3 regions of the Senegalia sp. (in: firmicutes) genome follow, and region 3 is predicted to be linked to each of the others. Evidence: predicted binding sites of a transcription regulator. Region 3 holds the regulator's gene; each other region holds the start of a gene.

Region 1 (4,301 bases), on a different contig from region 3:
GGGTGAGATGCTATATTACATGTAAGTTCTTACTTGGCATAATATTTGCATCAATTTAAGTTAAGAGAATATGAGGAGGGGTAATGTGGATTTTAATAATTTGATTTTAGAAAAAAAGGAAAGTATAGCTATAATTAAAATTAATAGACCCAAAGCGTTAAATGCCTTAAACACAGAAACTTTAATAGAGATAGATAAAGCAATTGAGGATTTGAAAAATGATAATGATGTAAACGTTATAATATTATCAGGTGAAGGTAAATCATTTGTGGCTGGAGCTGATATTGTAGAAATGAAAGAAAAGACTGCAGCCAAAGCAAGGGAGTTTGGAAACCTTGGTGCTAAAGTTTTTAGAAAGATAGAATTAATAGAAAAACCAGTTATAGCTGCTGTAAATGGTTTTGCATTAGGGGGCGGATGTGAGCTTGCTATGGCTTGTGATATAAGAATTGGATCAGAAAAAGCTAAATTTGGTCAACCGGAAGTAGGTCTTGGAATAACTCCGGGATTTAGTGGTACTCAAAGACTTTCAAGAATAGTTGGAGCAGCTAAAGCTAAAGAAATGATATTTACAGGTAATATGATTGATGCAAAAGAAGCAGAAAAGATAGGACTTGTAAACATATTAGTTTCTAAAGAAGATTTGATGGATGAAGCAATGAAGATGGCAGAAAAAATAGCTTCCAATGCAACAATTGCTGTAAAATATTCAAAAACAGCTATCAATAGAGGAATAGAAACAGATATTGAAACAGGAATAGAGATAGAAAAAGATTTATTTGCAATATGTTTTTCAACAGAAGATCAAAAAGAAGGTATGAGTGCATTTATAGAAAAAAGAAAACCAAATTTTAAAAACAAATAAATTGTAGGAGGTAGATGTATGAAAGCAACGATTATTGGTGGAGGAACAATGGGATCAGGAATTGCACAAGCCTTTGCACAAAATGGTTATGATGTAGTTATAAAAGATATAAAGCAAGAATTTGTAGATAAGGGTATAAATACTGTATCTAAAAACTTAGATAGATTAGTAAAAAAAGAAAAAATATCTGAAGATAAAAAAAATGAAATAATGAAAAGAGTTAGTGGTACGCTTTCTAATGATGATGTTAAAGATTCAGATATAGTAGTAGAAGCAGCAGTTGAAAATATGGATATAAAGAAAAAAATATTTAAAGAATTGGATGAAGTTTGTGATGAAAAAACAATACTTGCTTCAAACACTTCTTCACTTTCAATAACAGAAATAGCTTCAGCTACAAATAGACCTGAAAAGGTAATTGGAATGCATTTTTTCAATCCAGTACCAGTAATGAAATTGGTAGAAGTTATAAAAGGTATAGCAACCAGTGATCAAACAAAGGAAAAAATTGTTGAAATGTCTAAAGAGCTTGGAAAAACTCCAGTAGAAGTTGAAGAAGCTCCTGGATTTGTTGTAAATAGAATATTAGTTCCTATGATAAATGAAGCTGTTGGTATACTTGCAGAAGGAATTGCATCTAAAGAAGATATAGATGAATCGATGAAATTAGGAGCTAACCATCCAATAGGACCATTGGCATTAGGAGATTTAATAGGTCTTGATGTATGTCTTGCAATCATGGAAGTCTTATATGAAGAATTTAGTGATTCTAAATATAGACCACATCCATTACTAAGAAAAATGGTTAGAGGTAATATGTTAGGTAGAAAGACTAAAAAAGGATTTTATGATTATAATAAATAAGAAATAATGTTTGGACCTTGCTTATAAAAGCGAGGTTCTACTTGTTTAAAGAAGTTGTTAATTAATTAACTTAAATTAAATTAAATTAAACTAAACTAGGAGGAAATATAAATGAGAGAAGTAGTAATAGTAGGAGCAGCTAGAACACCAGTAGGATCTTTTGGGGGATCTTTATCAAAATTATCAGCAATAGATCTAGGAGTTGTAGCAACTAAAGAAGCAATGAAAAGAGCAGGAATTAAACCAGAAATGGTAGATGAAGTAATATTAGGTAATGTGTTATCAGCAGGTCTTGGACAAAATCCAGCTAGACAAGTTGCTATAAATGCAGGAATACCAAATACTACATCAGCACTTACAGTAAATAAGGTTTGTGGTTCAGGACTTAGAACAGTAAGCATGGCAGCACAATTTATCATGTTAGGTGATGCAGATATTATAATTGCAGGAGGAACAGAAAGCATGAGTAATGCTCCTTATTTACTTCCTAAGGCAAGATGGGGCCAAAGAATGGGAGATGGCACTTTAGTTGATAGCATGCTTAATGATGCTTTAGTTGATGCTTTCCATGATATTCATATGGGAATAACAGCAGAAAATATAGCTGATGAGTGGAATTTAACTCGTGATATGCAAGATGATTTTGCAGTTACAAGCCAAAATAGAGCAGAAAAGGCTCAAAAAGAAGGTAGATTCAAAGATGAAATAGTACCAGTGGAAATACCTCAAAGAAGAGGAGATGCTATAGTAGTTTCTGATGATGAATTTATTAAACCAGGGATTACAAAAGAAAAGGTTTCAAAACTTCGTCCAGCATTTAAAAAAGATGGTACAGTAACAGCTGCAAATGCATCAGGAATAAATGATGGAGCAGCAGTACTTGTAGTAATGAGCAAGGAGAAATGTGATGAATTAGGACTTACACCTCTTGCAACTATAAAATCATATGCTTCAGCAGGTGTTGATCCAAAGATAATGGGATATGGACCAGTGCCATCTACTAAAAAAGCACTTGAAAGAGCTAACTTAACTATAGAAGACATAGATTTAATAGAAGCAAATGAAGCTTTTGCAGCTCAATCTCTTGCAGTAGTTAAAGATTTAGAAATAGATATAGAAAAAGTAAATGTAAATGGAGGCTCTATATCAATAGGTCATCCAGTAGGAGCAAGTGGTGCTAGAATTCTTATAACATTATTATATGAAATGCAAAAAAGAGATTCTAAAAGAGGACTTGCAACATTATGTATAGGTGGAGGACAAGGAACAGCACTTATAGTAGAAAGATAGTAATCTATTTAAAAGACATTACTCAAATTAATTTGGGTAATGTCTTTTTTTATGTTTTAAATTTTCTAAAAGTATTATATAGTTAATAATAAGAAAAGATATTAAGGGGATGATTTCGTGGATAAGGAAGAATTAGTTAAATGTATAGATATAAATAAAGAAAAGATAATATAATGTACTCAAGAAGAAGCTAAGAATAAAAAATACTTTAATGAATATCCTTCTTCTCCTGATGAATTGATATTTATGGCTGCTAATGATACTATAGAGGCCTTAAAAGTTATAATTCAATTAGAAAGATATACTATATTTAAAAATAAAATGATTTGGTTTAAAAGTATGAGTGAGTCAAGGAAAAAAGAAATAAATATGAAGGCTTATTTAATAGAATTTATGATAATTTTAAAATCTCAAATAGAAAAAAATTGTATAAAAGATGAAAGGGTTGATATGGTATTTGATAATATGATTCATATAATTGAAGAAGAATTTTAAAAATAAAGCTAAACTGTAATAAAAAAATAATAATATATCTTAATATATATGGTATAATAATTTTGTGAACTTATGATGGATAAATATAAAGGATGAGATAAAATATGAAATATTTTTTGAAGGTGTTTTCAATTGCACTATTATGTTTTACTATAGTTATGGGTGCAGGAGTATATACTTATTTTAATTTTTTCGATGACACAGCAAATGCAAATGACAAAAGAGGTGATCATCCTATGCGTGATTATACTCAGGAAGAAATAGAAAATTTGCCAGCTTTTGAAAAAGCAATAGCAAATAGTGATAGGTTAAATGTATTACTGATTGGAATAGAAGCGGAAGGTAGAAGTGATACACTTGTATTTGCAAGTTTTGATCCTAAAACCAAAAGAATTGATATGATATCTGTACCAAGAGATACCCAGTATCATGAGCAAGGATATGACAGTGCAGATCATAGAAAACTCAATGCAGTATATATAAGAAATTTAAAAAAAGGACATGAAAGGGCAGCAGAAAAAACAATGGAAGCTGTAGAAGAAATATTAGGAGTACCTATAGATAATTATGCTACGATTTCTTATGATGGAGTAGAAAATATAGTTGAATCCTTAGGTGGGGTAGAAATGGATGTTCCCTTAAGGATGAAATATGATTATTTTTATCCAGATGGCAAAAAAGAAGTGAGATACTTAGAAGAAGGAAGACAAGTTCTTAATGGCAGCGAATCTGTGGGATTTTTAAGATTTAGAAAAGGATATAACAATGGAGATATAGGCAGAGTAGA
Region 2 (4,301 bases), on a different contig from region 3:
CAGGAGATCCAGGTCTTCCCCACATGATATTTCTATCTAATGCACCTTCAGAAGAACCAAATTCACCTATTTGAACTCCATCTTCATCAGTACCTGTTACAATAACTACTACTCCATCTAGAACTCTTGTTACTCCTTCACCAAGTTCTCCTTCTTCTTTAGTAGCAATTGGTTGAACATCCATTATAGTTTCACTATAAACATCATATTTATCTGGAGTAATGATGTCTAATTTAATATCTACTACTAATTCTTCAGATTCTAAAGCATCTTTACAAATATCTTCTTTAATATAAAGTGTATTATTTTCTATTTTTGTCTCTTTTCCTAATTCCACTTTATCTATAAAGAAATGCTTTCTCATAAGTTTTCTTAAGACTTTTTCTTTTGGTTCTTCCTTAGTTTCTGGACTTGTATTTTGAGTGCTATTAGTTGAATTTTCTTGTACTTGGTTAGCAGATGTACTTGTAACACTTCCTGCTATAGAAAGTGGGATTTCAAGATTAATATCTCTACCTTCACCTATATGGATTTTTACACTTCCTCCAGAAAAACTCTCTACAGGATTTACTGACTCAACAGGTTCAACTTCTTTAACAGCCTCTGTCTTTTCTTCTTCTACCTCTTCTTCTGTACTACTTTCTTCTTTCTCCATTTCAGTGATTCCTTCTAACACCTCTGAAGTTAATGGTGTTAAAGCATCGATAACTTGAGTTGTTTTAGCACCTAAAACTTCTCCAATTCTTAATGCATTTTCTGGAATCTCTAACAATCCTGATGCTTCTAAATCTGGAGTTAAGTTAGGGTCTTCTAAATTAGAAGGTTGGATTACTACTCCAGCTTCTACTCTACAACAAGTTATGGCCTTGTCATTAGCATGCTCTTTCGCAGTTTCATTCGTAATTGACATTTATAATATCCTCCTTTACAAAAATATATATTTCATTTATTATTTTTTTCTTCTATATAATCTGTGACCTGTTGCTCTTAAAACATGATCTGTACTATGATACACTGGCACTCCTAACCTAGGAGCTACTTTCATCACTGTGTTAGTTCAGTCCTCACATGTTCCAATTATTATAGCTTCTGCACCGTGTTTTTTAAGATAAAACACTTTTTCTGCTTGACCTGGACATATGCCTGGTAAATTACATCTATATCTACCATTCACTTCTTCCATTCTATTACATTTAGTAGAAGTTACAATTTCTCCATCCATTCCTTCAGCTATTTCTTCTAGTCTATCTAGTTGAGCTCCACATTCACATTCTATAACGCCTATTTTTCTTTTTTCCTTAGGAAAAGGCATAGCTACTAAAATACCACCTAAAACTTTAGTTACTGGTGAATTTTCTTCTCCATGTTTACCTGTAAATGGTCCTCCTAGAACAATTTCTCCATGAGGTTTAATATATCCTCCATTTTGTTCTATATAATTAATTACAGGCATTCCAAGTGGAACATCAAGTATAGCATTTCCATCTATTGCTTCCTTAACTCTACCACCTACAGTAACATCTTTTGTGATTACAGGCTTTCTTTCCTCAATTGCTATTACAACATTTTTCAATGTTTCTACGTTATCTACAACCGCATTAGCTTTTGAAGGTAATTCACCAGGTTCTAATTCTATTCCTAATAACTCTCTTATTATTACTCTTTCATCACCTGATGGATACATATCTGATAAGAATTTCACTTCAATGTTTTCTTCATCTTTACATGCTTTTTCTAGGGCTTCAACTGCTTTTCTGTTCTTAGACTTTATAGCAATATAGCCTTTTGAAGCATTTGTAAGTTCCATACCATACTTAACGCCTCTAACTATCATTTCTGGATCTTCTTCTACTAATTTTATATTATGCTTAAGATCCGGTTCACATTCAGCAGCATTAGCAATCATATATCCGCCATCTAAATCTATATTTAATTTAATATGAGTTGGAAATCCTGCTCCTCCTGCTCCTACTACCCCAGCTTCTTTAATTAACTCAAGTTTATCATCAGTTTCGCTGAGCTTTACATATTCTTCAGGTTGATCATCATATGCATCTATTATAATACTTTCACTTGTAATTTTTGTTATCTTTCCATATACACTTGAATGTATATTGGCACCTAGCCCATTTGGTTCAGCTATTAATTGGCCTTTTTTCACTTCTTCGCCTTCATTAACAACTGGATTACATGGTGCACCAACGTGTTGCCTTAATAATAATTCAACATTCATTCTTTGCCACCTCCTTAGCATTTTAAATTTAATTTGCAATTATGTTAAAACATTAACTTTTATGCTTTAAAACATACATTCTTTATATAAAGCAATAAGCATGCCAACATTTATATCATATCATCAAACTAAGTAATAGTCCAACTTATTCTATATTTAATACTAAAAATATTTTTAATATCAAATATAGAATTTTCGGTTAGTCAGGTTATTGACATGTTTTTATCTATAATTATTTTAATTAAATCTATAAAACATTGATATATTAACATTGTATTATTAAGATTAGGAATAATTCAAAGTGTCAGTTTTTAGACTAGAGTCAGTATATTGACACTAGTTGTTTGAAGGTATATTTTATCTTTCAATACCATAGTTATTAATTTTATAATGAAGAGTACTTCTAGGTATCTTAAGTAATTTTGATGCTTTTGCTTTATTTCCCTGACTTTCATTTAATGCTTCATTTATCAGTTTTTTTTCTAATTCTTCTATAGATTTATTTAAGTCAAATGATTTAATAATATCATCTTTAATATTTTTTTTATAATCGCCCACTTCATCTAATATATGATGTGGTAACATATTTTCATATATAACATCATTAGCTGATAGTACCAAAAGGTACTCAACTGTATTTTTAAGCTCCCTAATATTGCCCTTCCAATTATATTTTTTGAGAATTTCTAAAACATTTGAGCTTATTTTGGGTATTTTTTTATTGTTCTTTTCTGCTAATTCTTTCAAAAAATAATGTATTAATAAGACCACATCATTTTTCCTCTCTCTTAATGGTGGTAGTTCAATTTCAATTACATTCAACCTATAAAAAAGATCTTCTCTAAAGTTTCCTTTATCAACCATATCTACTAAACTTTTATTGGTAGCTGAAATTATTCTAACATTAGTATTTATAAGTTTTTCTCCTCCAACTCGACTAAATTTATTATCTTGTAAAACTCGGAGTAATTTTGCCTGCATAAATAGTGGCAATTCACCAATTTCATCTAAAAATAAGGTCCCATTATTAGCCAATTCAAAAAAACCCATCTTTCCTTTTTTACTTGCCCCTGTAAATGCTCCTTCATCATAACCAAAAAATTCAGATTCAAAAAGTTCATTTGGTATAGCACTACAGTTTACTGGTATGAATAGACCACTAACTCCACTATAGTCATGAATGTTTTTAGCAAAAACTTCTTTTCCTGTACCACTTTCTCCACTCACTAATACAGAAATATGAGTTTTTGCAACTTGTTTAGCAATTTTTATTTTTTCTATTATTTTAGGACTTCTGCCTATTACATTTCCAAAATCATCACTTTTAAGTCTCTTATATTCACTTTCTAAAAATTTCAATGTATTATTAGCTTTTTTTAATTCATCAGATAGACTTGTAACTTCAGTTATGTTTCTATCAGTTGTTAATACACCTTCAAATTCACCCTTAATAAATATAGGTAAGGCATTGACAACAACCCTATAATTCTTTTTTGGGGTATGGTAGGTATTAGTCATTTCTTTTCTTGTTTCTAGTACTTTAGAGTTTATTGAATCCGGAAAAAAATCCTTTATATTTTTTCCTATTATTTCTTCCTTAGCTATATCATATAAATCCTCAGCATTTTTATTCCATATCATAACTTTTCCTTTGGTATCTATTAAACAAAGAGCTTCATGAATATTATTTACTATGTGATGTAGAGTTTGACCCATTTTTTCTAAATTCATATAAAAGTAATCTCTTATTTCCTCTGCCCTTATTACCCCTATAATTTTATCATTTTCTATAACTGGTAATCTTCCAATTTTATTTTTTATCATTATACTTCTACACTTTGATAGTGTTTCATTTTTAGAAACATATATAAATTTTTTGACTAAAAATTTATTTAATATTATATTATCAGATATATTTTGATATATAAGAGATATATCAGATAAAGTTATAACACCTTGTATTTTTTTTCTTTTATCTTTTATAAATACCTCTTGTATATTTTTTTTAAGCATTGATTCTATAGCTTCATTAAGTGAGTCATTTTCATTTAAAATAATGAATTTTTTA
Region 3 (4,301 bases):
TAATTTTATATTTTTCCATTCTCTCATATAAAGTAGATCTACTTACATTTAATATTTCCGATGCACGTACTCTATTTCCATTTGTAAGTTCTAATGCATTTAATATAGTATTTCTCTCAGTTATCTCAACTGCTTTTTTTAGAGAAAAACTAGTTTCTTCATTTTTTTCAATCTTACCTCTAATATATTCAGGTAAATGCATCACTTCTATTTCACAACCAGAATCAACTATATTTATTGCTCTTTCTAATATATTTTCCAGTTCACGTACATTACCAGGCCAATGATAAGTTTTGAGTATATTTCTAGCATCTTCTGATATACCTTTTACATACTTACCGACATCACCCTTATGTTTTTCAAATAATACATCTATTAAAATATCTAAATCTTCTTTTCTTTCTCTTATAGGTGGAATTTCAAGTTTTATTACATTTAATCTATAGTATAAATCTTCCCTAAATTCTCCATCTACTATCATTTTAGCTAGGTCTCTATTAGTTGCAGCTATTACCCTTACATCTATTTGATAATTAGTATTTGAACCTATAGGTTCAACTTCTTTTTCTTGTAAGACACGAAGGATTTTTGCCTGCATATTTAAAGGCATATCTCCTATTTCATCTAAAAATATGGTTCCACCATCTGCTAATTTGAATTTACCTATTTTTCCACCTTTTTTTGAACCAGTAAATGCACCTTCATCATAACCAAATAATTCAGATTCTAATAAATCAGCAGGAATTGCAGCACAGTTCATCTTTATAAAAGGCTTTAATTTTCTAGGACTAGCATTGTGTATAGAATGAGCAAAAAGTTCCTTTCCAGTTCCACTTTCTCCAACTATAAGTATTGTAGAATTACTTTTAGATGCTTTTTGAGCAAAAGATTTAACCTTATTCATAGAAGGACTATTTGATGGAATATTTTCAAATGAATACTTTGCCCTTCTTTCCTTTATAAGTTCTTTCTTATAGTATTTTAATTCATCTTCCATACTATTTATTTTTTTTGCAAGAGTATTTACTTGATTTATATCCCTAAACATGATTTTTCCCATAACACCTATTACTTTGCCATCTTCAATTATTGGGATTCTCATTGCTACAATTTTATGTGTCCCTATTTTTTGTATCTCACCTATTTCAGATTCACCTGTATCAAGTACTATATGAAGTCTAGTGTTTTCAATTACATCAGTAACATCTTTACCTATGACTTCATCCTTATCTACATTCAAAAACTTTGCATAAGAATTATTTATCATATTTATTTTTCTATTTTCATCTATAAGTACAATACCATCATATGCATTGTTTAATATTGTTTTTAATGTTCCTGTCAAGTTTTTTTCTGTATTAAGTTTTTTGTTTATTATATTATTTCTATTATGGTAAGCTTTTAATAAATCTGTATTTGTAACTATCCCAACTAAATTATTCTTATCATCAATAACAGGAACTCTTCCTATATTCATATCAAACATCTTTTCAGTATCTTCATAGTCATGAATACATTTAATATCTCTAGTCATTATACTTTTAACTTTTTCTTTTATATCTATCTTTGAAATAGCTTCATACAAACTTTCTTTGGAAAACAAACCTACTAGTTCATCCTTGTCATTTAATACAGGTAATCCATCTACCTTATTATCATTCATTATTTTTACAGCTTGAACTATTTTTATATCTTCTTTTATAGTTATAGGATTTTTACTCATTACATCTCTAACTTTCATGATTACCTCCATATTAGAAAGGACCATCTATTAGATGGTCCTTAATTACTTCCCTTTAAAAGATAGGATAATGTGAATAAACTTTCATTTAAATGTACATTTTCAACAGTTACATGGTCTGGAACCTTTAAATCTGCTGGAGCAAAATTCCAAATCCCTGTAATGCCAGATTCAACTAGAATATCTGTTGTTTCTTGGCTACCTTCTTTAGGTGTACATATTATACCTATTTCAATATCATTTTCTTTGATGAAATCTGCCAATTCTTTTGTATCCTTTACTTTAACATCTCTTAATTCCATGCCTATTGCCTTAGGACTTTTATCAAATATCCCTAATATTTCAAATCCAGAATCTGAAAATCCCCTGTAATTTGCAATAGCTTGACCTAAATTACCTGCACCTATAAGTATAGAACGATATTTCTTATCTAGACCTAGTATCTTCCCTAGTTCATTTTGTAAATCCTCTACATTATAGCCATAGCCTTGCTGACCAAAGCCACCAAAGTTATTTAAATCTTGTCTTATTTGTGAAGCAGTAAAATCTGTTAATTTACTTAATTCTTTTGATGAAATCCTTTTAATATCATTATCTAAAAGCTCAGAAAGATATCTATAGTATTTTGGTAATCTCCTTATTACAGCCATTGAAACATTCTTGTTTTTCATTCTTATCCCTCTCAATTCTTCATTTTATTATGTGTCAATTATATAACATGTCGTCAATATTCGTCAAATTTCACATAGTAATCATTATACTAGATTTTTCAAACTTAATCAAAATTTTATCACTTTAATACTATACCCATCTTTCTACCTTTTTAAAATCTGTACTTAAAAATAATTATCATATATAATAGAATGAGAAATAAGGAGTGAAATTTATGATAATTTTATCGGCTAGTAATATAAACAAATCATATATAGGTGATTTAATATTAGAAAATATATCATTTGTAGTAAAATCACAAGAAAAAGTGGGACTAGTAGGTTTAAATGGTGCTGGTAAAACTACATTGTTTAAAATATTGATAGATGAAATCTCATTTGATAGTGGTAGTATCCATATTGCAAATGATACTAAAATAGGTTATTTAAAACAAAATACATTATTTGATAGTAATAATTCAGTATATGATGAAGCTTTAAATGTATTTGAATATATTATTGAATTAGAAAAAACTATAAGAAACTTAGAAATAGAAATTAGTGAAAAAAGCCAAGATGATACTTTTGATATAGAAGAACTTATGAACAAGTATTCTAGACTACAAGAGGAATTTAGCGAAAAAAATGGATATGGCTATAAAAGCGAAATCAGAGGAGTCCTAAAAGGCCTTGGTTTTTCCGAAGATGAATTTGATAAACCAATAAACAATTTAAGTGGTGGACAAAAATCAAGAGTTTTACTTTCAAAATTATTACTTAAAAAACCGGATCTATTATTACTAGATGAACCCACCAACCATTTAGATATAGATGCTATAAATTGGCTTGAAAAATATATAAAAGAATATAATGGTGCAGCAATCATCATAAGTCATGATAGATATTTTCTGGATTCTACCGCTTCAAAGATCTTTGAATTAGAAAATAAAAAATTAGAAATATATAATGGTAATTATAGTACTTATATGAAAAAAAGAAAAAAGAATCTTGAATTGCAAGCCAAAAATTATGAAAATCAACAGAAGGAAATTAAGTCTGAAAAAGAAAAGATAAAGCAATTATCCCTAGGTGGAAAAAGAGCTATAAGACAATCTAAAAGCAGAGAAAAAATGTTAGATAAAATAAATGTATTAGATAAACCTACATCTTTAGATGGACGTTCTAAAATAAGATTTGAACCCAAAGTAAAAAGTGGAGATGATGTATTAAAAATCAAAGAAGTATCCAAATCCTTTGAAGAAAATAAATTATTTGAAAATATATCCTTTGATATTTACAGAGGAGAAAAAGTAGGATTAATAGGTCCAAATGGTGTAGGAAAAACTACTCTTTTTAATATTATATTAAACAAAGTGAAGGTAGATAGTGGCCTAGTAAATATTGGTCACAAGGTAAATCCAGCATATTATGATCAAGAGCAAACAAATTTAAATACATCAAAAACAATTGTAGATGAAATTTGGGATGAAAACCCTCTTTTTGACCATTACACTATAAGGAGTTTACTTGCAAGATTCTTATTTACAGGAGATGATATATTCAAGGAAATTTCTACCTTAAGTGGTGGAGAAAAAGCGAGGCTTACTCTTATGAAATTAATGCTCTCAAAAGCTAATCTATTACTCATGGATGAACCTACAAACCATTTAGATATAGATTCAAAAGAATCATTAGAAGATGCACTTATAGATTATACAGGTACTCTCTTTGTAATAAGTCATGATAGATATTTCCTAAATAAGGTTACAGATAAGATATTAGAATTAAGTAGTGATGGAGTAGAAGAATTTTTAGGAAATTATGATTATTATATAGAAAAAAAGAATAGGGTTAAAAATGAAGATGAAGAAATAGAGACAAAAACTAAAACAGAGATGAAAAATGAACAA

Evidence for each region. Region 3 encodes Rex, which represses fermentation and respiration genes when NADH is low (regulators of the CRP and FNR family bind a similar motif). Its sites were predicted from a motif close to ATTGTTAANNNNTTAACAAT; they were not measured.
Region 1: ACTHUW_RS02315 (acetyl-CoA C-acetyltransferase) is a predicted target of Rex. The motif match lies at 1,783-1,802, and genes of this name have one in related genera.
Region 2: prdC (proline reductase-associated electron transfer protein PrdC) is a predicted target of Rex. The motif match lies at 2,274-2,293, and genes of this name have one in related genera.

Annotation. Positions count from the first base shown of each region.
Region 1 is NZ_JBQCYD010000005.1:45,160-49,460, reverse strand. It holds gene ACTHUW_RS02325 (short-chain-enoyl-CoA hydratase) at 86-865, shown strand; gene ACTHUW_RS02320 (3-hydroxybutyryl-CoA dehydrogenase) at 884-1,729, shown strand; gene ACTHUW_RS02315 (acetyl-CoA C-acetyltransferase) at 1,841-3,019, shown strand; gene ACTHUW_RS02310 (hypothetical protein) at 3,266-3,514, shown strand; gene ACTHUW_RS02305 (LCP family protein) at 3,619-4,301, shown strand, end outside.
Region 2 is NZ_JBQCYD010000029.1:10,266-14,566, reverse strand. It holds gene prdA (D-proline reductase (dithiol) proprotein PrdA) at 1-910, opposite strand, end outside; gene prdC (proline reductase-associated electron transfer protein PrdC) at 950-2,233, opposite strand; gene prdR (sigma-54 dependent transcriptional regulator PrdR) at 2,591-4,301, opposite strand, start outside.
Region 3 is NZ_JBQCYD010000065.1:79-4,379, forward strand. It holds gene ACTHUW_RS11905 (sigma 54-interacting transcriptional regulator) at 1-1,741, opposite strand, end outside; gene ACTHUW_RS11910 (redox-sensing transcriptional repressor Rex) at 1,783-2,412, opposite strand; gene abc-f (ribosomal protection-like ABC-F family protein) at 2,628-4,301, shown strand, end outside.